DNA from 2 places in the Cellulomonas electrica genome. Region 2 is predicted to be linked to the other one. Evidence: predicted binding sites of a transcription regulator. Region 2 holds the regulator's gene; the other holds the start of a gene.
What was found. The regulator LexA, encoded in region 2, represses DNA repair genes until DNA is damaged. The targets are predictions, from matches to a motif close to TCGAACANNTGTTCGA.
Positions count from the first base shown of each region.

Region 1 (15,509 bases), 1.7 Mb from region 2:
GCACCCCGACGCCGGCGGCGAAGCAGAGGAACGCCCCGCCGAGCATCAGCACGATCGACGCGACGTCGGCGACGGTGGTCCAGGCGGCGGCGGTCATCGGGCGCCTCCGTCGTCGGAAGCAGGCGCCGCCGGGTCGCCCGCGGGCTGGTCGTCCTCGCTCGCCGCCGGGTCGCCCACCTGGTCGTCGTCCTCTGTCGCGTCCGGGACCTCCCGCGCCTTCGCCTCCGCCAGCTCGGCGCGCAGCCGGGCCTCGTCCTCCGCCGCGACCTCCTCGCGGGTGCGCACCCGCCCCGCGTCCTCCGGCTCGACGGCGGCGAACCGCGCGATGGTCACCGACCCGATGAAGCCGACCAGGGACAGCACCACCAGGATCGGCACCACGTCGGCCCGCCGCTCGAGCGAGGCGTACAGCGCCACGGCCGCGACCAGGCACGTCACCACGATGTCCAAGGCGATGGTCCGGTCCAGCATCGACGGCCCCCGCTCGGCGCGGACGATCGCCAGCACGGCGCCGACCAGGATCAGCACCGCCGCCACCGCGACCGCGACCCCCATCGCGGCGCTCACGCCGTCACCACCCGACGCCGCGAGGCCGCCCGGCCCGCGCTCATGCCGGCACCATCCCCGCCGCGGCCTGCTCCTGCGGCGACGCGAGGGCGCGCAGCAGCCGTTCCTCCTGCGCGAGCACGTCGGCCCGCACCGCCTCGACGCCGCCCGACCGGTCGAGGTCCAGCACGTGCAGGTAGAGCATCCCGGTGAGGCGGTGCGCCTCGACCACCAGCGAGCCGGGCACCAGGGACACCAGCTCGGCGGTGAGCGTCAGGTACAGGTCCGAGTGGCTGCGCAGCTGTACGCCGATCACCGCGCCGCGGGGCGTGTACCCCGGGGTGAGGGCGATGGTCGCGACCTCGATCGAGGCGCGCACCACGTCGACGGCGAAGCGGACCAGCAGCACCAGCACCCGCCACGGGTGCACCCGCCCGTGGAAGTCGACCGCCACCATCCGCAGGCCCCACGTCACCACGGCTCCCAGCAGCAGGCCCGCCAGCACGTTGCCCCAGGTCAGGTCGCCCCACAGCAGCACCCACACGGCGGCGAGCCACACGATCCCCAGCCACTGCGAGCGCCGCCTCATCCGGCACCCCCCGGTGAGGAGGCCAGATGGGCCGAGCGGCCGGTGCCGCGGTCACCCTCGGGCAAGACGGCCTGGATGTACGGCGTCCGGTCGGCCAGCGCCTGTGCCGCACGGCCGGTGTAGGCGTACAGCGGGCCGGCGAACACGGTCAGCGCCAGGCTGGCGGTGACCAGGGCGCCGGTGGCGCCGATCATGCCCGGCGGCACGTGACCGGCCGGCAGCGGCTCGGGCGGCGTCTGCCAGAATGCCTTGTTCCACGCCTTGACCAGCGCGTACAGGGTGAGCAGCGACGTCACGACGCTGCCGACCACCAGGGTCCAGGCGAGCGGCGTGCCGTTCGCGACGCCCGCCTGCAGCAGCCCGAGCTTGCCCAGGAACCCGGACATCGGCGGGATGCCGGCGAGGTTCATCGCCGGGACGAAGAAGAGCACCGCCACCACCGGTGAGAGCCGGGCCAGGCCGCCGAGCCGGGACAGCGACAGCGTGCCGCCGTACCGCTCCATCAGGCCCGTGACCAGGAACAACGCGGTCTGCACCGTGATGTGGTGCACCACGTAGTAGATGGCCGCCGTCCAGCCGGCGTGGGTGGACAGGGCGATGCCGAACACCATGAAGCCGATGTGGCTGACCAGCGTGAACGAGAGCAGACGCTTGATGTCGTCCTGCGCCACGGCGCCGAGGATGCCGACCAGCATCGTGGCCAGCGCGGCCCACATCAGCACCGTGTCCACCGCCCCGCCGGGGAACAGCAGCGACTGGGTGCGGATCATCGCGTAGATGCCGACCTTGGTCAGCAGGCCGGCGAACACGGCGGTGACCGGGGCGGGGGCGGTGGGGTACGAGTCCGGCAGCCAGGCCGAGAGCGGGAAGACGGCCGCCTTGATGGCGAACGCCACGAGCAGCATCACCTGCAGCGTCAGCCGGACGCCGGGGTCGATCTGCGGCAGCCGCTGCGCCAGGTGCGCCAGGTTCAGCGTGCCGGTGGCGGCGTAGACGGCGGCGATCGCGGCGAGGAACAGGAACGAGCTGACGATGGCGACGACCACGTAGATGCTGCCCGCGCGCAGCCGCTCCCGGCTGCCGCCGAGGGTCAGCAGCACGTAGGACGCCGCGAGCAGGATCTCGAAGCCGACGTACACGTTGAACAGGTCGCCGGACAGGAACGCGTTGGCCACCCCCGCCACCAGCACCAGGTAGGTGGGGTGGTAGATCGAGGTCGGCGCGGACTCCTCGCCGGCGCCCTGGTCCTGCGCCAGGGAGTAGACGAGCACGCACAGCACCACGACGGCCGACACGGTGAGCATCAGGGTCGACAGGCGGTCGGCCACCAGGCTGATGCCGACCGGCGTCGCCCAGCTGCCCATCTCGGCGACCAGCGGGCCGCGGTCGGCGAGCACCGCGAGGGTCGCGGCGGCCACGAGGACGGCGACCAGCACCGTCACCGAGACGATCCGCTGGACGCGCGGTCGGCGGTAGAGGGCGAGCGTCAGTCCCGCGCCGGACAGCGGGAGGACGACGGGCAGCGGGACCAGCCAGGACCAGTCGTTCATCGGCCTGCCTCGGGCGGCTCGGCGGCGGCGCCGGCGGTGGGGTCGTCGGGCCGGACCTCGTCCGACGTCCCGTCGGGCGTCACCAGCGCCACCGCGCGGTCCGTCTCGTCGCGCGCCTCCTCCGCCTCCTGCTCGAGGGTCGACGTGTCGTCGGCGTCCAGGTCGGCCACCGCCAGCCGGTCGCGCGCCGCGAGGCGGGCGATGCGGCGGTCCTCGACGTCGTCCTGCACCTCGTCGTGCCGGTTCAGCTGCCAGGAGCGGTAGGCCATGGCGAGCAGGAACGCGGTGAGGCCGAGGGTGATGACGATGGCCGTCAGCACCATCGCCTGCGGCAGCGGGTCGCTGCGCGCCCCGGGCTGCCCGCCGAGGATCGGTGGCCGCCCGGCGGAACCGCCCGCCACCAGGATCAGCACGTTCAGCCCGTTGCCGATCAGGATGATCCCCACCACCACGCGCGACAGGCTGCGCTCCAGCAGCAGGTAGACGCCCACCGTCACCAGCACGGCGGCGGTGATCACGAGGGTCAGGTCGGGCGTCATGTCGATCATCGCGACGCCCCCTGGTGGAACCCGGCGGGGTGCGGCGTGCGCCGCAGGTCCGGCACCGACTCCTCGACGTCGTCCTCGCCGAACTCGGCACGCCGGTCCAGCTCGGCACCGAGGCTGCGCAGCACGTCGAGCACCAGCCCCACCACCACCAGGTACACGCCGACGTCGAACCCCAGGCTGGTCACCAGGTGCACGTCGCCGACCAGCGGCAGGTGCGCCTCGACGATCGCCGACTCGAGCACCGAGCCGCCCAGCAGCAGCGGCGCCACCGCCACGCCCGTGGCCAGGAACAGGCCGGTGCCCAGGAGCACGCCGGGCTGCACGGGTGCGGCCTCGCCCAGCTCGTACCGCCCGCCGGCTAGGTACCGCACGATCAGCGCGATGCCCGTCACCAGCCCGGCCGCGAACCCGCCGCCGGGGTTGTTGTGCCCGCTGAACAGCAGGAACAGCGAGTACATGACCATGGTGTGGAACAGCAGCCGGACGACCACCTCGAAGATCACCGACCGGCGCACCGGCGCCAGCGTCCGCCCGGCGCGCAGCCACTCGCGAGCCCGGCCGGATCCCGGGGCGGACGGTCCGGGCCTCGTCGTCGGACCCGGCACGGGACCCCGGGTCGGGTCCCCCTCGCCGCCGCGCACCTCGACGGCCCGCGGGTGGGCGGCGCCGCCCCACACGGCACGGTCGGCCGGCGCGTCGTGCGCGCGGAAGATGCGGCCGGTGCGCCGGGAGACGAAGACGAGGGACGCGACGCCGGTGGCCGCGACCAGCAGCACCGAGATCTCGCCCATGGTGTCCCACGCGCGGATGTCGACCAGGGTCACGTTGACCACGTTCTTGCCGCCGCCGAACGCGTACGCCTCCTGCGCGTACGCCGCCGACACCGGCAGGTGCACCCGCGCGCCCGGGGCGATCAGCCCGATGCCGGCCACCACCAGCCCGACGGCCACCCCGATCCCCAGCCGCAGCCAGCGGGACCCGGCCAGCGGCCGGTCGGAGAAATACGGCGGCAGCCGCCGCAGCACCAGCACGAACACCACCAGCGTGACGGTCTCCACCAGCACCTGCGTCAGCGCGAGGTCCGGTGCACCCTGCAGCAGGAACAGCCCGGCGACCGCGTACCCGCCGATGCCGGTGAGGATCACGGCCTTCAGCCGGCGCCGGGCCCGGGCCGCCAGCACCGCGGCCACGATGCTGACCAGCGCGAACGCCACCTCGGTCAGCGCGTGGTACGGCACGACGCGGGTCGGCAGGCGGGTGCCGGTCAGCAGGGCGGTGCCGACGCCGACCACGAAGACCCCGAGGATCAGGCCCAGGTACACCGGCAGCGAACCGCGCTGGGTGAACGCCGTCACGTCGGCGGCGACGTCGTCCAGCCGGCGCATCGAGCGGCGGTAGAGGTGGTCCGCGTCGACCCGGGGCGGCAGCCGCAGCATGCCCTGGGCGCGCTCGACGCCGTCGCGGGCGCGGAAGGCGAGCGCACCGGCGAGCAGCACGGCGACGGTGACGACGAGCGTGGGGGTGAGGCCGGCCCAGAGGGTGAGGTGACCGGCGTGCGCACCGGCCGCGGCGGCGGCACCCGACGCGGCGTGGCTCGCGGTGAACGCGTCGGCGTAGGGGCGCAGCAGGCCCTCGCCGTAGCCGGGCACCAGCGCGACCACCAGCCCGGCGGCGGCCAGCACCAGCGCCGGGACGACGAGCACCGGTGACGACGGCCGCACGGCGGCCGGCGCCGCGGGCGGTGCGCCGTCGGCCGCGGCCGCGCTGATCGGGGTCGTCGTCGCGCTGCCGTCGGCGTGCTCGACCGCCGAGGCGGACAGCACGGCCCGCTTCGTCGCGAACGCGCCCCACCACAGCCGCAGCCCGTACGCGACGGTCAGCACCGACCCCACCGCCACCACGGTCAGCACCACCGCACCGGTCGCCCCGCCCAGCCCGGCTACCGCCTCGAGCCCCGCCTCCTTGGCGACGAACCCCGCGAACGGCGGCAGCCCGATCATCGACGCGACGGCCAGGGCGCCGGCGGCGGCCACCCACGGCAGCTCGCGGCCCACGCCGGACAGCCGGCGCAGGTCGCGTGTCCCGGCCGCGGCGTCCACCGTGCCCACCACCAGGAACAACGCCGCCTTGAACAGCGCGTGCGCGCCCAGCATCGCCAGCCCGGCCAGCGCCGCCGCCGGCGTGCCGAGCCCCACCAGCAGCACGATCAGCCCGAGCTGGCTCACCGTCCCGAACGCCAGCACCAGCTTCAGGTCGTGCTGCCGCAGCGACCGGTAGCCGCCGAGCAGCAACGTCCCGCCGCCACCGATCAGCACCAGCCACCGCCACACCGACAGGTCGGCGTAGGCCGGCGCGAACCGGGCGACCAGGTAGACACCGGCCTTCACCATCGCGGCGGCGTGCAGGTACGCGCTCACGGGCGTCGGCGCGGCCATCGCCGCCGGCAGCCAGAAGTGGAACGGGATCAGCGCCGACTTGGTCGCGGCGCCGACCAGCAGGCACACCACGGCGGCCGTCACCGCCGGCCCGTGCGGTGGGTGCGCCAGCAGCTCGCTCAGCCGGGAGGTGCCGGCGACGTGCTGCAGGATCACCAGGCCCACCAGCATCGTCAGACCGCCTGCCGTGGTGACGACGATCGCCTGCATCGCCGCCCGGCGGCTCGCCTTGCGGCTCTCGGCGTAGTGGCCGATCAGCAGGTAGCTCATCACCGTGGTGAGCTCCCAGAAGACGAACAGCAGCAGCAGGTCGTCGCTGAGCACCAGGCCGAGCATCGAGCCGGCGAAGGCGAGGAACACCCCGGCGAACCGTCCCAGGCCCTGGGCATCGGCCTTGAAGTACGCCCGGCAGTAGACGAGCACGAGCGCCCCGACGCCACCGACGATCAGCGTCATCAACCAGGACAGGGTGTCCAGCCGAAGGTCGAGGTCCAGCCCCAGGGCCGGGATCCAGCCGACCGTCACCTGCGGGGCCGCACCGCCGCGGACGCGCTCCGTCCAGCTCAGGGCCCAGACCGCCGCCGACGCCGGGACCAGGGCCAACACCCAGAACGCCCGACGTCCGAGGCGTCCCACCAGTGCGGGCGCGACGAGGGCTGCGGCCAGGTGGGTGGCCAGCAGCCAGAGCATCGGTCCGCTCCGTCCTGTCGAGGGCGGGGGCTGCGGCCATGGTACCGGGAGGCCCGTGGGGCCCTGGGGAGCCGAACGTGCAGCGGCCGCTCGGAGGCGAGCAGTTACCGTGTCCCGGTGACGCCGCTGCAGGTGACGTGCCTCGTACTGGTCCTCGTCGCGACGGTGGTCGGGGTGGCCGTCTTCGCGTGGGGCGTCGCGCGCATCGTCGCGACCATCCGCGTCGGCCGTCCCCTGCCGGGTCGCTGGCGTCCCGTCGGCCCGCGGCTGGCGACCCTGCTGCGCGAGGTGGTGTTCCACCTGCGGTTCCAGCGGCGGGTGTGGGTCGGCATCGCCCACTGGGCGGTGATGGTCTCGTTCCCCGTCCTGTTCCTCACGCTGGTGTCCGGGTACGGGCAGGTGGTGGACCCGTCGTACTCGCTGCCGGTGATCGGGCACCTGCCGCCGGTCGGGTGGTTGACCGAGGGGATCGCCTGGGCGTCGTTGGTCGGGATCGTCTACCTGATCGCGCTGCGCCAGGTCATCCGGCCACGGCGGGGCGAGGAGGCCGCCGAGCGGAAGGCGTCGCGCTTCTTCGGCTCGTCGCAGGTACAGGCGGTGTTCGTCGAGGCGACCGTGCTGCTGGTGGTCGCCGCGGTGCTGGCGCTGCGCGGGCTGGAGTACGCGCTCGCCGCCCGTACCGGGTCGCCGATCGCGTCCGGATGGCACTTCCCGCTGACGGCCTGGTACGGCTCGGCCTGGGCCGGGGCGGGGACGACGAGCCTGCAGACGGCCGTGACGCTGACCGCGACCGTGAAGATCCTCGGCTCGATGGCCTGGTTCGTGGTGGTCGGCGTGCAGCCGACCATGGGAGTCGCCTGGCACCGGTTCCTCGCGCTGGTGAACGTGTACGCGCGGCGCCGTCCGTCCGGCGGCCCGGCGCTCGGTCCGCTGGCGCCGATGCGTGCGCCCGACGGCTCCCCGCTGGACCTGGCCGCGATCGAGGAGCTTCCCGACGACGCCCGGCTCGGGGTCGGTGCCGTCGAGGACCTGACGTGGAAGGGGCTGCTGGACGTCGCCACGTGCACCGAGTGCGGGCGCTGCCAGGAGCAGTGCCCGGCGTGGGCCACCGGCAAGCCGCTCAGCCCCAAGCTGCTGGTGCTGGCGCTGCGGGACCAGGCGGCGGCGACCGCCCCGTACGTGCGGGCCGCCCGGGCTGCCGGCGCTGCGGGGGCCGATGGCCCCACAGGATCGACCGGCCCCGCTGCCTCGTCGGGCTCGTCGCACGCGTCCCGCGCGTCGCTCGACGACGCCACCCCGGCCGCCCACCGCACCGCGGACGGCCGCTACCCCACCGTCACGGACCCGCACCTCGGCATGGACCTGGTGGGCTCGGGGGTGATCGACCCCGACGTGCTGTGGAGCTGCACCATGTGCGGCGCCTGCGTGCAGCAGTGCCCGGTGGACATCGAGCACGTCGACACCATCGCCGACCTGCGGCGCTACCAGGTGCTGATGGAGTCGGCGTTCCCCGCCGAGCTGACCGGCACCTTCACCAAGCTGGAGCGGCGGGGCAACCCGTGGGGCATGCCGGCGCGCGGCCGGCTCGACTGGGCGAAGGGGCTGCCGTTCGAGGTGCCGGTGGTCGGTGTGGACGTGGGGAGCGCGGCCGACGTCGAGTACCTGTTCTGGGTCGGCTGCGCCGGCGCCTACGAGGAGCGGGCCAAGCGCACGACGAGGGCCGTCGCCGAGCTGCTGCACACCGCCGGGGTGTCGTTCGCGGTGCTCGGCGAGGGCGAGTCGTGCACCGGCGACCCCGCCCGGCGGGCCGGTAACGAGCTGCTGTTCCAGACCCTCGCCGCCCAGAACGTCGAGACCCTCTCCGAGGCGAAGGCGACGAAGGTCGTCGTGACGTGCGCCCACTGCTTCAACACGCTCGCGCGCGAGTACCCGCAGGTCGGCGGCCGGTACGACGTGGTGCACCACACCGAGCTGCTCAACCGCCTGGTCGCGGAGGGCCGCCTGACGCCGGTCGCTGCGCCGGCCGACGAGGCCGGTCGGCGCGTGACCTACCACGACCCGTGCTTCCTCGGCCGGCACAACCAGGTCTACGCACCGCCCCGCGAGCTGATCGCGGCGATCCCGGGCGTGGAGCTGACGGAGATGCCGCGCTCGGGGTCCACCTCGTTCTGCTGCGGCGCCGGCGGCGCCCGGATGTGGATGGAGGAGACGATCGGCACCCGCATCGGCACCGCCCGGGCCGAGGAGGCCGTCGCCACCGGCGCGGACGCGATCGCGACGGCGTGCCCCTACTGCACGGTCATGCTGTCCGACGGCGTCGCCGCGGTCGCCTCGTCCACCGCGTCCACCCCCTCGAGCAGCGACGCAGCCAACGGCACCGCCGACCCGTCGGGCGCACCGGCCGGGGCGAACGGGCACGGATCGGCGGGCCGCCCCGCCACCGTCGGTGTCCCCGAGGTGGCCGACATCGCCGTCCTGCTGCTCGAGCGCATCCGTCCCGCGTCGACCGACTGACCGGCGCCCCGCCCTCCCGGACGCTCTCGCCACCGGTCGGACCAGCTCGCCACCGGACAGGTCCGGGGCGCCGCCCGTCAGGGAGCGACCGGGAGCGCCGCCGCCGTCCGCCCCACGCCACCGATCACCGGCGACGGGCGGAAGCCCTTCGCCACCAGCCAGACACCCAGCGACAGCTCCCAGAAGAAGATCGGCGCCACGCCGACCGCCGACCACACCGATACCTGGCTGTTCACGCCGAGGACCGTCCCGAGCACCGCGGAGATCTGCAGCGGGGCACCGACCAGGCCCAGCACCGGGATCGCGCGCGGCACCAACCCGGAGCGCAGCAGGACGGTGCCGAGCAGCAGGGCGTTGAAGCCGGGCACCAGGCTCGGCCCGAGCAGGAAGGTCCAGTCGCGCACGCCCACCAGGGCCGAGCTCACGGCGACCAGGGTCGCCGGGTCGCCGGCGTGCCCAGCCGCGTACGAGCGGCGGAGCGTGACCACGGTGAACAGGCTGACGACGCCGATGGCGATGATCGCCGCCTCCATCAGCCGCGCGGCGACGAAGCCGAGCGCCGCAGCCTGGTGCTGACGGCGGACCACGGGGAACAGCACCACCGCCGTGCCGATGCACGCGGCGGCGTTGACCAGGTCGAGCAGGCCGCCGGTGAGGACGCGGGCGTCGGCCCCCGTACCGAGCACGTACCGCGGGTCGTGCAGCACCGGCGCAAGCAGCCCGACGGCCGGGATCGACGAGACGAACGTCAGCAGGTAGAGGGCGCCGGCGACGACGGCCGTGCGTCGGTTCGAGTCCATGGCGGGCTCCTTCGGGTGGGTGTAGCTTCGGTGTACGCCGTACACCTGACGCCTCGGACGCTAGGGTGTACGGCGTACGCCTGTCAAGGATCGGAGCCGCCCATGGCCCGCCCGTCGACCGCCGCCACGCGTCCGCGCCTCAACCGAGACCGGGTGCTCACGGGTGCCGTGGCGCTCGCCGACCGGATCGGCATCGAGGCGCTGAGCATGCGCCGGCTGGCCCAGGAGCTCGACGTCGTGCCGATGGCGCTCTACAAGCACGTCGCCAACAAGGAGCAGCTGCTCGACGGCATGATCGAGCTGCTGGTCGCCGAGATCGACCCGCCAGCCACAGGCGTCGACTGGCGCGCGGCGATCCGGTTGCGGGTCCTGTCGGCACGGCGGGTGCTGTTGCGGCACCCGTGGGGCCGCTCCGTGCTCGAGTCGCGCACCTCCCGCACCCCGGCGGTGCTCGGCTACATCGACTCGGTGATCGGCACGTTCCGCACCGGCGGGTTCAGCGCCGAGCTGACGCACCACGTGATGCACGCCCTCGGCAGCCGCATGTGGGGGTTCACGCAGGAGCTGTTCGACGAGCCCGCCGGTCCCGACACGTCCGCTGCCGACGGCGGCCGGGCGGTCGAGGACGCATCGCCGGAGGTCCAGCAGGCGATGCTGCAGGCGCTCGCGGAGCACTTCCCCAACATCGCCGCCACCGTGCTGACCGCCACGCACGACGACGGAACCGTGGTCGCCCGCGGCTGCGACGACCAGGCCGAGTTCGAGTTCGCCCTGGACCTGATGCTCGACGGCTTCGAACGCCTCCGTAGCACTGGCTGGAGCCCGCGCGGCGGCCACTGACGCCCGACGACCTCATGAGCACCACGGCACCACGGCACCAGGCCCCCGGATACGCCGGCACCACGGCACCACGGTGCAGGTCATGGGCCCCCAGGGCCGCCGACCCGCAGGGTGATCGCGTCACGCCCGTGCGGCGTGGTGAACCGGTAGCGACTGAGCCGTCGGCCGCCTGGCGACTCCTCCGCAGGGTCGGGCGGTTGGCGGTGCACGGTGAGATCTCGCCGGTGGACCTGGTGGTGGTGGAACGAGCAGAGCATCACTGCATTTCTCAGGTCCGTCGGACCGCCGTCGCGGTCCCACCACCTCAGATGGTGAAGCTCGCACCACCGCGCCGGCGTACCGCACCCAGGCCATCCGCACCCACCGTCGCGGACGGTCGCCGCACGCCGCTGATGGGCGCTGAACAGGCGCTGCGTACGGCCGAGGTCCAGCGGCACCGAGTCGGCGTCGACGACGAGGCGGGTCACGTGGCAGTCGCACAGCACCCGCCCCACCTCGGAGGCCGGCCACGGGTTCCCGTCCTCGTCGCACACCGGTGGCACGCCGACGAGAGATCGACCCGTCGCCACGGCACTCCCCGCGCTCGGCCCAGCCGGATCCGACCTGCCGCCCGCACCCCGTTCGCCCGCCGCAGCCCGCCCGCCGGCCACACCCCGCGCATCGGCGGCCGCCCGCTCGCGGCCCGGGCCGCACTCGCCGGCCACACTCCGCCCATCGGCGGCACCGTGCTCGCCGGCCACACCCCGTTCACCGACCGATCGGCGACCGCCCGCGCGCAGGGCGCGCCACGTCGACTCGCTCAGGACCAGGCTGACGTGCGGCCTGCCGGCAGGACCCGTCGCAGGGCCGGTGTCGTGGAGCGCCCGGTCTGCCAGCTGGACGAGGGCGTCGGCCCGCCGCTGCTCCGGGGCGCGCTCGTCGTCGAGGCCCGGCCGCGGGCTCACCGCCTCCAGCGCGAGCCGCAACCGGTGACCGGCGACGGAGTCGAGCAGGCCTTTGACATAGGTGCCGCCAGAGGTCTCGGAGAGGTTGAGGTAGCGCGCAGCCTGCTGCTGGTCGTGCGCGCGCTGCCGAGCGGTCGGGTCGAGCTCGGCCTGCCACCGCGTCAGCGCCTTTCCCAGGCCTGCGCCGTCCACCCGGGTGGCCAGTGCCACGATCTCCGCCTGCCCTGCACCGGACCGCGCGAGCTCGGCGACCTGCGGCGATGCCGTGGCGGTGAACCGGGCGATGGCGTCGACATGCGCGGTGGTGATCGCACCCGTGGTCAGCGCGTCGCGCACCTGCGGCATCGTCGTGATCGCATCGGCCTGCCGCACCTGGCCGACCGCCTCCCGAACCCCGGCGTGCGAGGTCCGGGCGCGCCAGGCGGCCAGGTCCCGGTCCCCGTGCAGCGCCCACGTCCCGGCGGCCCGCTCGGCGGCCAACAGCCGCGCCCGCGCGGCGGCCAGCAGGGCGGCCGTGCGGTCCACGTCCCCCAGCGCCGCGCGACGCTCACCGGCCGACCACGACTCCGCGGCGTCGACCGCGGTGAGCAAGACCTGCGCCGCGCGCACCACATCCTCCGTCGGCGCCGCGTCGAGGCGCGCCGCCACGGGGCGGTCGACGACAGCCGCCGTCATGCCGCCATCGCCACAACACCGTTCGAACGCATGTTCGTATGCTATCGGCGAGTACCGACACGCCGTCGGGCTCCTCCACAGACCCCCCGCAGTGGGTGGAGTGCCCACCGACCTCGTGAACCGGACGCCGCGCCGATCAGTGCCCGTCGTGGATGGTGATGGCGTACCCGTCCAGGTCCAGCAGCGTGAAGGTGAGCCCGAACGGGGTCGGCACCGGCGGCTGCACCACCCGCACCCCGGCGGCGACCAGCGAGTCGTGCAGCTGCTGCGCGTCGTCGGCGTGCAGCCACAGCGCCACGCCGACGCCCGGCTGCGGCACGCCGTCCAGGTCGACGCCCGGCAACGGCTCGCGTACCGCGAAGGCGACCGGGCTCGTCGTGAAGACCACCGCGCCCGGGGGCGACGCGGGCGCACGGGTGAGGCCGAGGTGCTCCTCGTAGAAGGCCGCCGCCTTCTCCAGGTCACGCACCTGCAGGGCGATGAAGTCGGGTCCGGTCACTGCCATGGCGCTCACCTGTCGTCCGAGTGGATGTCAGTGTTCTGACATGCGGACCATATGTCAGACTACTGACATGCGTCAAAGGCCGGACGACCTCGCGCACGTCGTCGGGTACGTGCTCAAGCACGCCCAGGCCTCGCTGCGTACGCGGATGGACGACACGCTCCGACCGCTCGGTCTCAGCACTCCGCAGTACGTCTGCATGGAGCTGTTGTCGCGGACACCGGGGATCTCCAGCTCCGACCTGGCCCGGAACGCCTTCGTCACGCGGCAGACGATGAGCACCCTGCTGCGCGGCCTCCAGGACCGCGGCCTGGTCGAGCGCCCGGAGCAGGCCCCGTCCGGCCGCGCCCGGCCCACCGCGCTCTCCCCCGAGGGCGCACGCCTGCTCGCCCAGGCGCAGGCGCGCGCGGACGCGGTGGACGCCCAGATGGTGGCCGGTCTGACGGCGGCGCAGACCCGTGACCTGCTGGGATACCTCGAGAAGTGCATCGACGCGCTCGAGGGTGACGACGCCGGCCGCTAGCCCCGAACCCGCCCGCTACCGGTGCAGGGGCAGCCACTCCAGCACGCGCTGGATCGACTCGTCCCAGAACCCCCACTCGTGCGTCCCGGGCCGCAGCTCCGTCCGCACGGGCACGCCCAGCTCGGCGGCGAGCGCCAGGAAGCGCTCGTTCGACGGGTACAGGAAGTCCTCGGTGCCGCACGCGAGGTAGAGCGGCGGCAGCGCGTCCCGATCGGCGCCGCGCAGCAGCGCCATCAGGTCCACGTCGGCAGGAACGGGCGCGCCGGCCAGCACCTGCGGCACCTCGTCCGCCCACAGCGCCGCCTGGTCGGGGTGCGCCACGTCCAGCGCCCCGGACAGTGACGCAGCGGCACCGAACCGGTCGGGGTGCGTCAGCGCCATCCGGAACGCCCCGTAGCCCCCCATCGACAGGCCGGCGACGAAGGTGTCCTCCGGCCGGTCGGACACCCGGAAGAAGCGCTGCACCATCTCCGGCAGCTCCTGGGTGAGAAAGCTCCAGTACGCGGAGCCGTAGGCCTCGTCCTGGTAGAACGAGCGCCCGGCCCGCGGCATCACGACGGCCAGGCCCAGCTTCGCGACGTACCGCTCGATCGACGTGTGACGCGTCCAGATCGTCTCGTCGTCCGAGAGCCCGTGCAGCAGGTAGAGCACGGGCGGCGGCGCGTCCGACCCGGACCCCGTCACCCCGATCTGCCCGTCCGCCGGCTCCGGGAGCAGCACGGTGATCGCCGTGCTCACCCGCAGGGTCGTCGAGAAGAAGTTGCAGGTGATCCGGGCCATCAGGCGTCTCCTTGGTCGTTCCGGCGGGCTCGCCCGGCGCGTCGTCGGTGCGGCCGCCCCACCCTGCCACGCAGCACGCGCGCGACGCCCGTCGAAGGGTCGACGCCCGGTCCCGGGATGCACGAAGCCCCGGTCCCGCCGTGGGGCGAGTACCGGGGCTCGTCTTTCGTCGGAACCCTGCAGTGGTTCCGGCTGTGGACCCAGGGTCGCATCGCAGGTCCCCTGCGGCCACGTCCATGTGCGTGGCTCGCTCCGCTACCACCTGGCGGAGTCTCATGCTGACAGGCGCCCATCGGGCTCCTGCTGCCAGCCATCCTCTCACAGATCTCACCAGACGGGACGGGTGAGGTATCGGGCCGGCCCGGGACCTGCCGCCACGGGCTGCCGCCGTGCTGTGCACCAGCCACCCGGCCGCGTCAGGCCGACGGCCCGTCCGACCCGGCTACGCGACGCAGCAGCGCGAGCAGCTCGCCACGCTCGGCCTCCGTCAGCCGCTCGAGCCGGCGGCGCATCCCGACGTCCCGCTGCGCCCACACGTCGGCGAGGACCTGGCGCCCGTGGTCGGTCAGCTCGACGAGCGTCGCGCGCCTGTCCGCCGGGTCCGGCACCCGCCGCACCAGCCCGTCGGCCTCGGCCTGGTCGACCTTGCTGGTCATGGACCGCGGGGCGACGTCCATCGCCTGGGCCAGCTCACCGAGTCGCCGCGGCCGGTCGCAGCGGTTGAGCATCCGCAGCAGCCGAACCTGGCCCGGCATGGTGCCGACGGGTCCGTTGCGGTCGGCCGCCTCGCGGCGCAGGGAGTGCATCAGCCCGTGCACCAGCTCGAGCACCTCACCGGCGTCGTCGGCCGGGGCGTGACCGGCGTGGTGGTCCGGGACCCCGGCACCGGGCGCGCCCACAGCGCTCTCCCGCGCGGGAATGTCGCGGCCGTTCGCGGTGCTCATGAGCAGGAGGCTACCGGAACCACACACATTGTGAGGTAACCTCAGCAACGGTCGCCGAGCTACGCCGTACCCGAGCCCTCGACGACCGCAGCCGCACCAGTCCGACCCCGGAGGCGCCCGTGTCCACCCCGTCACCCATGCACGGCGGCCCCATGCTGCGCACCTTCGGCCGCGACCGCTCCGTCACCGACCAGCACCTCGCCCCGGGCACGCTCCGTCGGATCCTCGGCTTCGCCCGCCCCTACCGGGCGCGGCTGACCGTCTTCGTGGTCCTGCTGGCGGTCGACGCCGGCGTCGGCGCCGCGACCCCGCTGCTGCTCAAGCACCTGATCGACGACGGCATCGCCAAGGGCCGCGCCAACGTGGTGATCGGCATCGCGGGAGCCGTCGCGCTGCTGGCCGTCGCCTCGGCCGCCCTGTCCGTCGCCGAGCGCTGGCTGTCCGCGACCGTCGGCGAGGGCCTGATCCTCGACCTGCGCACCGCGGTGTTCGACCACGTCCAGCGCATGCCGCTGGCGTTCTTCTCCCGCGCCAAGACCGGTGCGCTGGTGCAGCGGCTCAACGGCGACGTGCTCGGCGCGCAGCAGGCGTTCACCTCCACCCTGCAGAACGTCGTCGCCAACGCCCTC
Region 1 is NZ_AP026442.1:205,441-220,949, reverse strand. It holds gene mnhG (monovalent cation/H(+) antiporter subunit G) at 1-97, opposite strand, end outside; gene QMF98_RS00965 (MrpF/PhaF family protein) at 94-567, opposite strand; gene QMF98_RS00960 (Na+/H+ antiporter subunit E) at 608-1,135, opposite strand; gene QMF98_RS00955 (Na+/H+ antiporter subunit D) at 1,132-2,685, opposite strand; gene QMF98_RS00950 (Na(+)/H(+) antiporter subunit C) at 2,682-3,233, opposite strand; gene QMF98_RS00945 (Na+/H+ antiporter subunit A) at 3,230-6,358, opposite strand; gene QMF98_RS00940 ((Fe-S)-binding protein) at 6,476-8,872, shown strand; gene QMF98_RS00935 (DUF4386 domain-containing protein) at 8,950-9,672, opposite strand; gene QMF98_RS00930 (TetR/AcrR family transcriptional regulator C-terminal domain-containing protein) at 9,775-10,512, shown strand; gene QMF98_RS00925 (HNH endonuclease signature motif containing protein) at 10,593-12,131, opposite strand; gene QMF98_RS00920 (VOC family protein) at 12,268-12,636, opposite strand; gene QMF98_RS00915 (MarR family winged helix-turn-helix transcriptional regulator) at 12,704-13,156, shown strand; gene QMF98_RS00910 (alpha/beta hydrolase) at 13,172-13,936, opposite strand; gene QMF98_RS00905 (MarR family winged helix-turn-helix transcriptional regulator) at 14,353-14,880, opposite strand; gene QMF98_RS00900 (ABC transporter ATP-binding protein) at 15,033-15,509, shown strand, end outside.
Region 1: QMF98_RS00925 (HNH endonuclease signature motif containing protein) is a predicted target of LexA. The motif match lies at 12,154-12,169, and genes of this name have one in related genera.

Region 2 (15,509 bases):
TGGTGCGGCTGCGGGAGTGGGCGCAGGAGACGGACAGCGGGGACCGGGACGACCTCGTGCCCGGCGTGAGCGACCGGGCGTGGCGGCAGGTGTCCGTCACGTCGCTGGAGTGCCTGGGCTCCACGTGCCCGATGGTCGACGAGTGCTTCCCGGAGCGGGCCCGCGCCGCGGCACGGGCGGCCGACGTCGTGGTGACCAACCACGCGATGCTGGGGATCGCGGCGTCGGGGTCGCCGAACGTGCTGCCGGAGCACCAGGTGCTGATCGTCGACGAGGCGCACGAGCTGACGGACAGGGTGACGGCGCAGGCGACCGACGAGCTGTCGTTGGCGACCGTGGAGCACGCCGCCCGGCTGGCCCGTCGTCATGGCGGCGTCCCGACGACCGACCTGGACGCCGCCGGCCGCGCGCTCGCCGCCACGCTGGTCGAGCTGCCGGAGACACGGTTCGCCGACGGCCTGCCACCGGCCGTGCGTGACGTGGTCGGCTCCGTGCGGGACGCCGCCCGCGCCCTGCTCAGCGCGCTGAAGCCGGACCCGAGCCGCGCGGCGGCGGGCGGCGGCCCGGACGGCGGCGTGAAGATGGCCAGCACCGCGATGCTGTCCCTCTTCGAGGTCGCCGAGCGGATGACGGCCGACCCGGAGGACGCCCGCCGGCAGGTGCTGTGGTGCAGCCGTTCCGAGGATCGTCGCGGCGGCACCCTGGCGCGGCTGCTCGTCGCCCCGCTCGCCGTGCACGGACTCATCCGCACCAACCTGCTGGCCGGTCGCTCGGCCGTCCTGACGTCGGCGACCCTGACGCTCGGCGGCTCGTTCGAGCCGGTCGCCCGGTCGATGGGCCTCACCGGCCCGCCCGAGGCAACGGCCCAGCCCGCCGTCGAGACCGGCGTCCCCCCGGAGCGGTCGTCGAACGGGGACGAGGCCACCCAGCCGTGGCGGGGCCTCGACGTCGGGAGCCCGTTCGACTACGGCAAGCAGGGGATCTGCTACGTGGCGCGGCACCTGCCGCCACCCGGTCGGGAGCCCGCCACAGCGGCTCAGCTGGACGAGATCGAGGCGTTGGTGCGCGCCGCCGGCGGTCGCACGCTCGGCCTGTTCTCGTCCCGCCGGGCCGCACAGGCGGCCGCCGAGGCGATGCGGCAGCGGCTCGACGTCCGGGTGCTGCTGCAGGGCGACGACCAGCTGCCCACGTTGGTCGCGCAGTTCTCGGCCGACGAGTCGACGTGCCTGTTCGGCACCCTGTCGCTGTGGCAGGGCGTCGACGTGCCGGGCGCCACCTGCCGGCTGGTGATCATCGACCGCATCCCGTTCCCGAGGCCGGACGACCCTCTCATGGCGGCTCGCACGGAAGCCGTCGCGGCGGCCGGGGGGAACGGGTTCATGGCGGTGTCCGCGACGCACGCCGGCCTCCTCTTGGCGCAGGGTGCCGGCCGGTTGATCCGGACCGTCGACGACCGGGGTGTGGTGGCGGTCCTGGACCCTCGTCTGGCGACCGCTCGGTACGGCACGTTCCTGACCAGGAGCATGCCGCCGTTCTGGACGACGACCCGGCGTGACGTCGCTCTCTCCGCGCTGCAACGGCTGGCGGCGGCCGACTAGCCTTCCGAGTACCGGGGTGATCCGGTCAGGGCGTGACCAACGTCCTGCTGCCGCCGCCAGGTCGCGGCGCACCGCGAGGAGGAGCCGTGAGCGAGAGCGACGACATCGACGAGGGTGGCCTGCACGGGACCGTCTTCTCTCCCCGCAGGGCCTCGAAGCTGGCGATCGTCGGTGCGGGCGCCGTGGGGTCGACCATGGCCTACGCCGCGCTGATGAGGGGTTCGGCGCGGACCGTGGCGCTGTTCGACATCAACCGCGCGAAGGTCGAGGCCGAGGCGCTGGACCTGTCGCACGGGATCCAGTTCATGTCGATGGCGGAGGTCGTCGGCTCGGACGACATCGGGGTCCTCGCCGACGCCGACGTGGTGATGTTCACGGCCGGCGCCAAGCAGAAGCCCGGCCAGAGCCGCCTCGACCTGGCCGGGGCGACCATCTCACTGGTGCAGAAGGTGCTGCCCAGCATCGTCCGCGTGGCGCCGAACGCCGTCTACGTGATGGTGACCAACCCTGTCGACGTGGTGACCTACGCGGCGCTGAAGATCTCCGGCCTGCCGCCGTCGCAGCTGTTCGGCTCCGGCACCGTGCTCGACTCCTCGCGCCTGCGCTTCCTCATCGCCCAGCACACCGGGGTTGCGGTGCAGAACGTGCACGCCTACGTCGCCGGGGAGCACGGGGACACGGAGATCCCGCTCTGGAGCTCGGCGAGCCTCGGCGCGGTGCCGCTGCTGGACTGGAACGGCTTCGGCGACCGTGGTCCGCTGACCGCCGGCGTCCGGGAGGCGATCGCCCGCGACGTGGTCGAGTCCGCCTACAAGATCATCGAGGGCAAGGGCGCGACGAACTACGCCATCGGGCTCGCCGGCTCGCGCATCATCGAGGCGATCCTCAAGGACGAGCACCGCATCCTGCCGGTCTCGTCCCTGCTCGAGGGCTACCACGGCATCAGCGACGTCTGCCTCTCCGTCCCGGCCGTGGTGGCGGCCGACGGCGTGGGCGAGCGGATGCCGGTGCCGATGTCCAGCGACGAGCTCGCGGGCATGCGACGGTCCGCCGACGCGGTGCGGTCGGTCGCGCGGCAGTTCGGGTTCTAGTCGACGCCTGCGGGCTCGCCGGTCCTGACCGGCGGGCCCGCAGGGCCGTCCTGGCGTGCGCCGATCGCGCTAGAGGCTGCGCAGCACGCTGACCACACGACCGAGCACCGTCGAGTCGTCGCCGGGGATCGGTGCGTACGCGGGATTCTGCGGCATCAGCCAGACGTGACCGTCCGTGCGCTTGAGCGTCTTGACCGTCGCCTCGCCGTCGATCATCGCCGCGACGATCTCGCCGTTCTCCGCCACCGGCTGGCGCCGTACCACCACCCAGTCGCCGTCGCAGATGGCGGCGTCGATCATCGAGTCGCCCCGGACCCGGAGCAGGAAGAGGTCGCCCTCGCCGACCACCTGGCGGGGGAGCGGGAAGACGTCCTCCACCACCTGGTCGGCGAGGATCGGGCCACCGGCCGCGATCCGTCCGACGACGGGCACGTATGCCGGCCCGGGGGTGCGGTCCAGCTCCGGCAGGTCGGGGTCGAGACCGGCCGCCCATTCCGCCGTCCCGATGCGCACCGCACGGGAGTCGTCGGGCTGGACCACCTCGATCGCGCGGGGCCGGTTCGGGTCCCGGCGCAGGTAGCCCTTGCGCTCGAGCACGGTCAGCTGGTGCTTGACCGACGACGGGCTGGTCAGGCCGACCGCCTCGCCGATCTCCCGCATGCTCGGCGGGTAGCCGCGGCCCTCGACGGACTGCTTGATCGTCGCCAGCACCAACCGCTGACGCGGTGTGAGCCCCTCGTCGTCGGGGGCGCCGTCCGGTAGTGCGTGCACCGAGGCGAGGGTCCCGTCCTCGTCCGTCCGCCTGCTGTCCGTCACCGCGCTGTCCTCCCTGTGGCCGGCGGCGTGCCGGACCGTCGCGCCCACCGACCCCGCCGTCCGCGTCCCGCCTGGTCCCAGCGCCGCGCGGGTCGTGTCAGTGGTCGGTGATGGTCTGTCGCCGTGCAGCGAGCGTATGGCCCGCGGCACCCGGACTCAAACACCTGTTCGAGCGTGTCTCGACGGATGTCGGTCGGGTCTGGTAGACATCGTACAGACGTTCGACGAACGGATGTTCGATCCGGTGGTGGCGCCGCGAGGTGCCACCCGCGACGGAGGTGGGCAGCATGAGCGCGATCCTGGTCACGGCACGTCCGGCGGTCGTTCCCGTCCGGGCTGGTGCGGCGGCGCCTCGCGGTGTCGCAGGGACGCGGGAGCGGCACCTCCGGCTGGTGCCGGATGCGACGGCGCCGGCGGACGAGCGGTCGGCTCAGGAGCGGCCGCTGCGGCTGACCCGGCGGGGGCGCGTCGTGGTGGCGGCGCTCTCGCTGCTGCTCGTGGCCGGCGTCGGCGTCCTGGGGAGCAGGGCAGCGGCTGACGGACCCGCCTCCGCTCCGGTGGTCGAGCGGCACGTCGTGACGCCGGGCGAGACGTTGTGGGGCATCGCCGCGTCGGTCGCGCGTCCCGGTCAGGACGTCCGGGACGTGGTGGTCGAGCTGCAGAAGCTGAACGGGATGGGCGACTCGGGCCTGGTGGCGGGCGAGGAGCTGGTGGTTCCCGCCGCCGGCTGACGGCCCTTCGTTCCTTGCGCGGCCCGCAGGCGTCGCTTAGCGTCGCCTGCGACCCCGACGAGTCGGAGGGGTCGTTCGACGGTGCCGCCGACCGCCCCCGGGTGGCGGCACAGGTGAGAGGACCCCTGTGCACTGCCCCTTCTGCCGGAACCCCGACTCGCGCGTCGTGGACTCGCGGACGTCTGACGACGGTGCATCGATCCGTCGTCGACGTCAGTGCCCGCAGTGCGGACGACGGTTCACCACGCTCGAGACCACGAGCCTCGCGGTGGTGAAGCGGTCCGGCGCCACCGAGCCCTTCAGCCGGGAGAAGGTCGTCAACGGCGTCCGCAAGGCCTGTCAGGGTCGGCCGGTCAGCGAGGACGACCTGGCCCTGCTGGCGCAGCGCGTCGAGGAGACGCTCCGCTCGTCCGGCCAGGCCGAGGTCGACGCCTACGAGATCGGGCTGGCGATCCTCGGTCCGCTGCGCGAGCTCGACGAGGTCGCGTACCTCCGGTTCGCCTCCGTGTACCAGGGCTTCGACTCCCTGGAGGACTTCGAGGCGGCGATCACCGTGCTGCGGGCCGCGCACGAGGACCACGACTCCGACGACGTGGCTCCCGACGCGACGGAGGAGCCGGCTGCGAGCCCGGCCGACGGTCGACCGTCGGTCCCGACGCCGCCGGGTCCGCCGTCAGAGGTCGCTCGAGCGTGAACCCCAGAGGTTGATGCCGGCATCGACGGCGTGAGGCTCGACCGCGACGAGCTCGTCCTCGGTCAGCGGCGCGGTCGCCGCACCGGCCAGGTTCTCGTCCAGCTGCTGCGGCGTACGCGCACCCACCAGCACGGTCGTCACCCGTGGGTCGCGCAGCACCCACGCCAGCGCGAGCTGCGGCAGCGTCCGTCCTGAAGCCCGTGCGATCTCGTCCAGCGCGCGCACGTGCCCCAGCGCCTCCTCGGTGAGCCACTCGGGGCGGAGGGGACCGCCCCGTGCAGCGCGGGAGCCCGCCGGTACACCGTGCAGGTAGCGGGTGCTGAGCATCCCCTGCGCGAGCGGCGAGAAGGCCACCATGCCCATCCCGGCGTCACCGACCACGTCCAGCAGCGACCGGCCGTCGCTCCCGGGCCGCTCCACCCACCGGTTCAGCATGGAGTAGGCCGACTGGTGGACCGTGAGCCGGATGCCGAGCTCGTCGGCGACGCGCAGCGCCTCCCGGGTCCGGTCCGCCGAGTACGAGGAGATGCCGACGGCCCGTGCCTTCCCGGCGCGGACCGCACCCGCGAGTGCACCGATCGTCTCCGCCAGCGGCGTCGCGGGGTCGTACCGGTGCGAGTAGAAGACGTCGACGTGGTCGGTCCGCAATGCCCGCAACGAACGGTCGAGGGACGCGCGGAGGTACTTCGCCGAGCCGTGCTCCCCGTACGGTCCTGGCCACGCGCGATAGCCCGCCTTGGTGGTGATCACCAGGTCGTCACGGTGCGCCGCGAGCTCCCGGTCGAGCAGCCGACCCACGGCCTCCTCGGCGGCGAAGGGCGGGGGTCCGTAGTTGTTCGCCAGGTCGAGGTGGAAGACGCCGCGGTCGACGGCGCGCAGCACGAGGGCCCGCTGGGCGTCGAAGGACGTGTCCTGGCCGAAGTTCTGCCACAGCCCGAGAGAGACGGACGGGAGGATCAGACCGGCCGCGCGTCGGGTCGGTACCGGCTCGGGGAAGGCGTGCACGTGGCCGACGCTACGGCAGAGCCGGCGCACCCGAGGTGGCCGGTAAGGGTCTCGCGGCTGTCCGGCTTGCCCGTCGTCACGCCGACGGGCCAGGCTGGCCCCAGGCCGCCCGGATGGGCGGCAGCGGGCGGTGCCCGCACTATGAGGGAGGGCCCATGGCGGACGAGGAGCACGCACCGACGGTGAGCGAGGACGCCAAGGCGAAGTTCCGGGAGGCTCTGGAGCGGAAGAAGTCGGCACAGCACCGGACGACCGACGGCTCGGCGGGCAGCGGTTCCGTCCGCGGGTCCGAGACGTCCGGACCCGTGCAGCGTCGGTTCCAGCGCAAGAGCGGCTCGGCCTGACACGGGGCTGATCGGGGTCTGTTCCGGGATCGACCCGGGCCGGACCGGTCCCGGACCCGGGCAGGGCTCCCAGGTGCACGACCACGGCCGTCGTCGCAGCAGTGCGACGACGGCCGTCGTCGTCCCGACCTCAGGAGAGCAGACGCAGGCGGACGGACTCGGGGCGGTCCCGCAGCGCCGTCACGGCCGCCTCGTCGACCAGGCTCCCGGCGTCCGTCACCACGTAGCCCAGCTCGCCGCGCGTGGCCAGCAGCTGGCCCTCGATGTTGACACCGTGCTCGGCCAGGGTCGCGTTCACCGCGGCGAGCACGCCGGGCACGTTGCGGTGCAGGTACGCCAGGCGGTGCACGTCCGGCGCCTGGTCCAGCGCGAGGTTGGGCACGTTGACCGACAGGGTCGTCGAGCCGGTGGTGAGGTAGTCGCGCACCTTGTGGGCGACGAACTGCCCGATCGCCTCCTGCGCCTCCTCGGTGGAGCCACCGGTGTGCGGGGTGAGGATCACGTTCGGCAGGCCGCGCAGCTCGGACTCGAAGGGGTCGCCGTTGCGCTTCGGCTCGTGCGCGAACACGTCGACCGCCGCCCCGGCGACGTGCCCGGAGGTGATGGCCTCCTGCAGCGCCGGGTAGTCGACGACGAAACCGCGGGACAGGTTGAGGAAGATCGCACCCTCGCGCATCCGGGCGAACTGCTTGGCGCCGAACAGCCCGGCGTTGCCGGACCGACCGTCGACGTGGAGCGTGACCACGTCGGCTGCCTCGAGCAGCTCGTCGAGCGAGTGCATGCGGCGAGCGTTGCCCAGGGCGAGCTTCTCGGCGGTGTCGTAGAACACCACCGACATGCCGAGGTTCTCCGCCAGCACCGACAGCTGCGTGCCGATGTTGCCGTAGCCGACGATGCCCAGCGTCCGGCCGCGCACCTCGTGGGCGCCGCTGGCCGACTTGTTCCACACGCCCGCGTGCATCTGCCGGTCGAAGTCCACCAGCCGCCGGGTGAGCGCGATGATCTCGGAGATCGCCAGCTCCACGACCGACCGGGTGTTGGAGAACGGCGCGTTGAAGGCCGCGATGCCGTGCGACGCGGCGGCGCGAAGGTCGATCTGGTTGGTGCCGATGCAGAACGCGCCGACGGTGAGCAGGTCCGGGGCGTGCTCGAGCGCACGGGCCGACACCTGGGTCTTCGACCGGATCCCGAGCATGTGCACGCCGTCGAGCGCCTCGATCAGCTCGTCCTCGTCGAGCGCGCCGGACCGCGTGACCACCTCGAACCCGGCCTCGGTGAGGATGGTGCGGGCGTGGGGGTGGATGTTCTCCAGCAGCAGGGCCTTCAGCACGACACCATGGTGCGCCCGTCCGCGCCTCGGACGGGCAACGGTCCGCTCCGCGGACGTCCCCGAGGGCCTCAGGCCGGCCGGAGACCGTCCGGCAGGGGGTTCGCGTGCACGACGTGCAGCAGCTGCGTCGGCCGGGTCATCGCGACGTACAGGTCCCCGGCGCTCTCCTGCAGCACCTCGGCCGGCTCGACGAGCACGACCACGTCGAACTCCAGGCCCTTCGTCTGGACCGGGCTGAGCACCACGAGGTCCGCACCGAGGTCCACCGCCGTGCCGTCGTCCGCGCCCGCGACCGGCCGGCCGAGCGCCGCCAGCGCCGCGCGGACGTGCGGCAGGCGGTGGGGGACCGCCACCAGCGCGACCCGACCGGAGCCGGCCGCGTCGGACACGTCGCCGACCGCCTTGAGGGCACGCTGCGCGGCCGCGTCGACGAGCTCGTCGGCAGCCACCCCCTCGATCACCAGGGCGTCCTCGACGTCGCGGGCGGAGGTCAGGGGGCTGACGGGCAGGCCGACCGCGACCGCCATGCGGCCCGCGGCCTCCGCGACGACTGCCGGCGTGCGGTAGTTGACGGTCAGCTCGGCCAGCCGCCACGAGCCGCCGAGCACCGGGTCGAGCATCCCGGACCACGAGCTCGCACCGCCAGGCGACGACGTCTGCGCCACGTCGCCGACCACCGTCATCGACCGGGTCGGCACGCGCCGCAGCAGCGCTCGCCACGCCATCGCCGACAGCTCCTGCGCCTCGTCCACGACGACGTGCCCGTAGGTCCAGGAGCGGTCTGCGGCGGCTCGTTCCGCCGTGGTGAGCGACGGTCCGGTGCCGGCGAACCGGTCCGCGAGCGACTCCGCCGAGACCAGCCCGCCGGCCCCGGTGGACGCGAGCACCTGCCGGGCGTACTCCACCTCCTCCGCACGGCGCCGTGCGGCGTTGCGTGCCTGGGCGCGAGCGGCCTGGTCGTCCTCACCGAGCAGCTCGGCCGCCTCGTCGAGCAGCGGGACGTCGGCGGCCGTCCACGGCGACTCGGCCGGCCGTGCGAGCAGCTGACGCTGCGCGGCGCTCAGCTCCGGTGCGGCCTCGGCCAGCCGGTGCGGCTTGGCGTACAGGTCGGAGACGAGCTTCTCGGCCGTCAGCGGCATCCACGCGAGGTTCAGCGCGATGCGGATCTCCCGCGTCGTCCGCAGCTCCTCCATCAGCTCGGCGCGCTCGTCCGCCGGGACGGGGAAACCCAGCTGGGCGGCGTACTGCTCCGCGAGCCGTCCCAGCATGTCGCGGACGAAGCCGATGCGGGCCTGGTTGTGCGGCCGGTGCTGGCGCTGCGCGCGTGCGATCGCCGAGGCGACGTCCGAGGGCCGCACCTCCACGAGCCTGCCGTCGATCCGGACGCTCACCGGTGCAGCGGGAACGCGCTGGCGCGCGCGGACCGCCCGTGCCACGACGCGGGCCATCACGGCACGGCCCTTCAGCTCCGCCACGTCAGCGGCCTCGGGCGCCACGCCGACGACGCCCGGGTACAGCTCCGACAGCGTGGTGGTGACCACGCCGGTCTCGCCGAGCGCAGGCAGCACCTGGTCGATGTAGCGCAGGAACGTCCTGCTCGGGCCCACGAGCAGCACCCCCGCGCGCTCGAGGAGGCGGCGGTGCGCGTAGAGCAGGTAGGCCGCCCGGTGCAGGGCCACGGCCGTCTTGCCGGTGCCCGGACCGCCCTGCACCACCAGGGTCCCCTGCAGGTCGGCCCGGATGACCGCGTCCTGCTCCGCCTGGATCGTGGCGACGATGTCGCCCATCCGGCCGGTGCGCCGAGCGCCGAGGGCCGCCAGCAGCGCCCCCTCTCCGCTCAGCGTCCCGGCGGTGTCCGACGCGTCCAGCCGGTCCAGGTCGAGCACCTCGTCCTCGACGCCGGTGACGGTGCGACCGGACGTCACCAGGTGACGTCGCTGCACCACCCCCTCGGGATGCGCCGCGGTCGCCCGGTAGAACGCCCGCGCCGCGGGAGCGCGCCAGTCGGTCAGCAGCGGGGTCTGCTCGGCGTCGGTCAGCCCGATGCGTCCGACGTAGCGGCGCTGGCCGTCGTCCAGGTCGAGCCGGCCGAAGGCGAGGCGGTCCTCGACCGCCTCCAGCTGCGCGAGCCGGTCCTCGTACAGGGTGGCGAACGCGTCCCGCTCGCTGCGGTTCTGCGGGGACCCGGACGGGCCGGACCGTCGCACCGCGGCGAGGCGGTCCCGGGTCTGGGCTCGCTGCTGGTCCAGCCGGGCGTACAGCTCGTCGACCACCTGCTGCTCGCCGGCGAGCTCGTCCTGACGTCCTGCCACCTGCTGCGCTCCTGTCCGGCGGCCCGTGGCCGTCGTTCCGGGTCCTGCACGGACGTCGCCCGGAGTTCGATCGAGGGTGTCGATCGGCGCGGGCGGCCGTCCATTATCCGACTCCGGCGTAGGCGCTGCACGCGCGTGTCCGCGCGGTGCGCTGCGCCACCGCCCGCCGCGCGCCGGGCGGTGCCCCGCCGTACGCTTCGCCAGACGGCCGGCCGGAGAGGAGACCTGTGAGGCACACGCCGCCCGCGTCGGACGACGTCACCCGCTTCGGCCCGGTCGGGACGCGGACGGACGGCCCGCTCCGCATCCTCCTGGTGGAGGACGACGACGGGGACGCCCTGCTGGTGCGGGAGCACCTCGCGGACGCCGGCCTGGAGACGCGCCTCACGTGGGTGCGCACCATGGACCAGGCGCTCGAGCGGCTCGACGTGGACTGCGTGCTGCTGGACCTCGGTCTGCCGGACACCGTCGGCCTCGCGGGTCTGGAGCGGCTGCTGTCCCACCAGGCGCCCGCTGTCGTGGTGCTCACAGGACTTGCCGGCGACGGGGTGGGGCTCGCCGCGGTCGCCGCAGGCGCCCAGGACTACCTGGTGAAGGGCGACGTCGACGGCGAGAGCCTCGGTCGTTCGGTGCGCTACGCCGTGCAGCGCCGCCGGCTGGAGGACACCGACAGGGCTCTGTACCGCAGCCTCGTGCGAGGCGCGGAGGCGGCGCGGCTGGAGCGGGCGCTGCTGCCGAGGCCGTCGGTCCAGGACCCGGGCCTCGAGGTGCGCGTCGGGTACCGGGCGGGCCGGGACGGTCTGCTGGGCGGCGACTTCTACGACGTGGTGCAGCGGCCGGACGGCACCGTGCTGGCGATGGTGGGCGACGTCTGCGGTCACGGGCCCGACGAGGCGGCGCTGGGCGCCACCTTGCGCACGGCGTGGCGCACGCTCGTGGTGACCGGCGTCCCGACCGAGCAGATCCTCGGGCAGCTCGAGCTGGTGCTGGCCACCGAGCGCTCGCGGCCCGAGCTGTTCACCACGGTGTCGATGCTGGCGGTGCACCCGGACCGGCGGCACGCCGACCTGTACCTGGCAGGACACCCGGTGCCCATGCTGGTGGGCGACCCGGCTCGGCTGTTGCCCGCCTCGGCACGGGGCCGTGCCCTGGGCATCCCCGTACCCGGTGGCTGGGACCCGCTGCCGCTCGAGCTCGGGGACCGCTGGCGCGTGATGCTCTACACGGACGGTCTGCTCGAGGCGACCGTCGGCGGCGGGGGCGAGCGGCTCGGCAAGGACGGTCTGCTCCGGGTGGTCGAGGGTGCGGCCGCCGCCCACGGCCACGTCCCGGCGGTGCCGCCCGGCGCCGGTGACGACCCGCTGGTGACCACGGTGCTCGATGCCGTGCGGGACCGGCACGGCGGCGACCTCGTCGACGACGCGGCGGTGATCGTGATCGGGCGGAGGTCATGACGACGCCGCGCTCCTCACGCCGGGTTGTTCCGATCCGCACCCTGCGCGACCGGCTGACCGGCATGCTGACGACCGCGACCGTCGTGCTCGCCGTGGTGCTGGTGGTCGCGACGCTGGCCGCTGCTCGGCTGCTGTCCGTGCAGCGGGCGGTCACGCAGCGCAGCTTCGACGAGATCACCCGGGCGGACAGCGCCTACGCCGGGCTGGCCGACGCCCGGTCGGCCGTCCTCTCGTACGCCATGGCCGCGGACCCGTCGACGCTCGGACCGTTCGACACGCTCCGCAGCGCTCCCGACGGCGGCTTCGACGCCCTGGCGGCCGACCTGTCGGGCTCCGGTGACGTCGCTGCCGCGAACGCCGGCCGGCGCGCTGCTGCGGCGGCCGAGGCGTGGACCTCCGGGTGGGCCGACCCCGTCGTCGCGCAGGTGCGGGCCCAGGGTGCCGGCTCCGTGGCGGCGGCGCAGGTGCAGGCCGGTCAGCGTCTCTTCGACGCGGTCCACGACCAGGCGAGCGGCCTGTCCACCGCACTGCGCGCCGAGCGGGACGGTGCGCTGAACCGGCTCGCCCTGTACACGCAGGTGCTGCTGGCCTCGGTCGCGCTGCTGGCCGTGTCGGCCGTCGTCGCCGGCGTCCTGCTCTGGCGCGCCCTGCGGGGCTGGGTGCTCCGCCCGATCGACCAGCTGACGGCGGACACCCGCGCCGTGACCTCCGGCGACCTGCTGCACGAGGTCACGCTGGACGGCCCCGGGGAGTTCGAGGTGCTGGCGCGCGACGTCGAGGCGATGCGGCACGCCCTCGTCGTCCAGGTGCAGCAGATCCAGGCGTCGCGCGCGGGTCTGGAGGAGGCGCACGCGCGACTCACCGAGCAGGCCGAGGAGCTGCGGCGGTCCAACCGCGACCTCGAGCAGTTCGCCTACGTCGCCTCGCACGACCTGCAGGAACCCCTGCGCAAGGTCGCGTCCTTCACCCAGCTGCTCGCCAAGCGGTACGGCGGTCAGCTGGACGAGCGGGCCGACCAGTACATCCAGTTCGCCGTGGACGGCGCCAAGCGGATGCAGCAGCTGATCCAGGACCTGCTGGGCTTCTCCCGCGTGGGTCGGCTGGGCGGCGAGAGCTCGGACGTGCCCCTGCAGGACGCGCTCGACGCGGCGCTGGACACGCTCTCGGAGCGGATCCAGGAGAGCGACGCGGTGGTGACGCACGACGAGCTGCCGGTGGTCCGCGGCGAGCCGCCCCTGCTCGAGCAGCTGCTGCAGAACCTGGTCGGCAACGCGATCAAGTTCCGTCACCCCGACCGTGCGCCGCGGGTCCACGTGAGCGCGAGGCCGGCGGACGACGGGTTCTGGGAGCTGGAGTGCCGGGACAACGGCATCGGCATCGAGCCGCAGTACGCCGAGCGGGTCTTCGTCATCTTCCAGCGGCTGCACGCCAAGGACGTGTACGAGGGCACGGGCATCGGGCTCGCCCTGTGCAAGAAGATCGTCGAGTACCACGGCGGCCGGATCTGGATCGACGGCACGGCGGGCGCCGGGACGTCGATCCGGTGGACGCTGCCCGGGGTCGAGGTCGAACGCCCGTCCGGGCCGGAGGGCATGGAAGCGGTGCAGCCGTTCCCCCTGCCGACACCCGACGCGCGAACGCCTGACCCGCTCACAACCTGACCCGCTCACGACCTGACCCGCTCACGACCTGACCCGCCCACGACCTGGCCCGTTCAGAACCTGACTCGGCCACCACCCGAACCGGCCCGACCGGGGCCTGACGAGACGAGAGGACGGTGCATCCGTGCCGGACCAGAAGATCATCGACGTGCTGCTGGTGGAGGACGACCCCGGGGACGTCCTGATGACGCGCGAGGCGTTCGAGCACAACAAGCTGCGCAACCGCCTCGCCGTGGTGTCCGACGGCGTCAGTGCACTCGAGTTCCTGCGCAAGCAGGGGGAGCACGCGCAGGCCCCGACGCCGGACCTGATCCTGCTCGACCTCAACCTGCCTCGGATGGACGGCCGCGAGGTGCTGCAGGCGCTGAAGTCCGACGACGAGCTCCGCAAGATCCCGGTCGTCGTGCTGACCACCTCGGAGGCCGAGGAGGACGTCGTCCGCAGCTACTCGCTGCACGCGAACGCCTACGTGACCAAGCCGGTGGACTTCGACCGGTTCATCGACGTGGTGCGCCAGATCGACGAGTTCTTCGTCGAGATCGTGCGGCTCCCCGCGCACTGACGCACGCTCACGCCGACGGCTCCCGCGGCGGAACCGTCCCGGGAAGAGTCGGGGGCGTCGCGGCGTTGTGACCCTCGACCGGGTGCACCGCCCGGCGCAGGACGAGGACGAGCGAGGCGCCACATGCTGGATCCCAGCGAGATCTACGACGTCGACCCGCAGGTCGCCGCTGAGGTGGACGCGCGCGGTGCGACCATCGGCTCCGGCCCGGTGCTGGTGCACGCCGTCCGCGGGTTCGTCGACGCCGGCCAGGCCGGCCAGCTCGCCGCGGAGCACCTCACCGAGCAGCTCGGGTCCCGCCGGCTGGTCACGTTCGACGTCGACCAGCTGATGGACTACCGCTCCCGTCGGCCGGCGATGACCTTCGACTCCACCACCTGGACGTCGTACGACGAGCCCGAGCTCGCGGTCGACCTGGTCGAGGACGAGCAGGGCGTGCCCTTCCTGCTGCTGCACGGCACCGAGCCGGACGTGCAGTGGGAGCGGTACGTGGCCGCCGTCCGTCAGGTGGTGGAGCGCTTCGACGTGCCGCTGACCATCGGCCTGCACGGCATCCCGATGGGTCTGCCGCACACGCGGCCGGTGTCCGTCACCGCGCACGGCACCAGGCCCGAGCTGGTCGCGGACCAGCCGGCGTGGTTCGGCACCGTGCAGGTCCCGGCCAGCGCCCAGGCGCTCCTCGAGTACCGCCTCGGTCAGTCGGGGCACGACGCGATGGGCTTCGCGGTGCACGTCCCGCACTACCTGTCCCAGTCGCCGTTCCCGCAGGCCGCCATCGCGGCGCTCGGGCGGGTGGAGCGCGCGACCGGCCTGCAGCTGAAGGTCGGGGCGCTGGAGCCCGCCGCGCACCAGACCATGCGGCAGATCGACGAGCAGGTGGCCGGCTCCGAGGAGGTCGCCTCCTTGGTGCACGCGCTCGAGGAGCAGTACGACGCGTTCACCCGGAGCATCGGGCGGACGAACCTGCTGGCCTCGACCGACGAGCTGCCGACCGCGGACGAGCTCGGCGCCGAGTTCGAGCGGTTCCTCGCCGAGCAGTCCGACGAGGGGTAGCCCTTTACCAGATCGTTGCGTGGAGCGAGGTCCGTTCGTCCCAGAACCGTGGCGTGCGTCACGTCCCACGTGCAAGGATGCCTGCGTTGCAGTGACGTACGGACGCTTGACCGGCGCTTGGCTGTGCCACCCCGGGGCAGCACGTGAGGCATTGCGGCACGGCGGAGGCAGCGGGCCTGCGCCGTCACCGGTGGGACAGAAGGAATCAGGACATGGCACAGGGTGCTGTCAAGTGGTTCAACGCCGAGAAGGGCTACGGGTTCATCGCCCAGGACGGCGGCGGCGCCGACGTCTTCGTCCACTACTCGGCGATCGACACCCAGGGTTACCGGTCGCTGGACGAGGGCCAGCGCGTCGAGTTCGAGATCACGCAGGGCGCGAAGGGCCCGCAGGCCGAGCACGTCCGTCCCCTCTGATCGGCAGCCCCTGCGGGGCTTTCCGGTAGAGGACCACAACCAGAACGACGGGGCCGCACCTCGTGGGGGTGCGGCCCCGACGTGTGTCCGGCGGTCAGGGGCGTGGTGCCTCGTCCACATCGTGGCGGACGGGTGCCCGGCCCGCGAAGCCGCTCAGCTCCGTGCCGTGCAGCAGGTGCGCCGGCACGGGGAGGGACCGCAGCGCCCTGGCCAGCGCGGGGGAGTCCAGCACGGCGGACGCGTCGGTCGCCGCGAGGACGACGTTGCCGTACCGGCGCCCCTTGAGCTGAGCCGGCTCGGCGATGGCGGCGACGTGGGTGAACACCGAGGCGACCGTCGCCACCTCCGAGCGTGCCAGAGTGAGCGGTGGACGGTCGGCGCAGTTGGCGAGGTAGAGACCGCCGGGCCGCAGCACCCGGCTCACGTCCGCGGTCAGCTCGGC
Region 2 is NZ_AP026442.1:2,230,010-2,245,518, reverse strand. It holds gene QMF98_RS10365 (ATP-dependent DNA helicase) at 1-1,598, shown strand, start outside; gene QMF98_RS10360 (L-lactate dehydrogenase) at 1,685-2,689, shown strand; gene lexA (transcriptional repressor LexA) at 2,759-3,505, opposite strand; gene QMF98_RS10350 (LysM peptidoglycan-binding domain-containing protein) at 3,793-4,236, shown strand; gene nrdR (transcriptional regulator NrdR) at 4,364-4,930, shown strand; gene QMF98_RS10340 (aldo/keto reductase) at 4,910-5,935, opposite strand; gene QMF98_RS10335 (DUF5302 domain-containing protein) at 6,091-6,279, shown strand; gene serA (phosphoglycerate dehydrogenase) at 6,410-7,609, opposite strand; gene QMF98_RS10325 (HelD family protein) at 7,678-9,921, opposite strand; gene QMF98_RS10320 (PP2C family protein-serine/threonine phosphatase) at 10,149-11,375, shown strand; gene QMF98_RS10315 (sensor histidine kinase) at 11,438-13,036, shown strand; gene QMF98_RS10310 (response regulator) at 13,161-13,598, shown strand; gene QMF98_RS10305 (PAC2 family protein) at 13,722-14,651, shown strand; gene QMF98_RS10300 (cold-shock protein) at 14,864-15,067, shown strand; gene QMF98_RS10295 (spermidine synthase) at 15,162-15,509, opposite strand, start outside.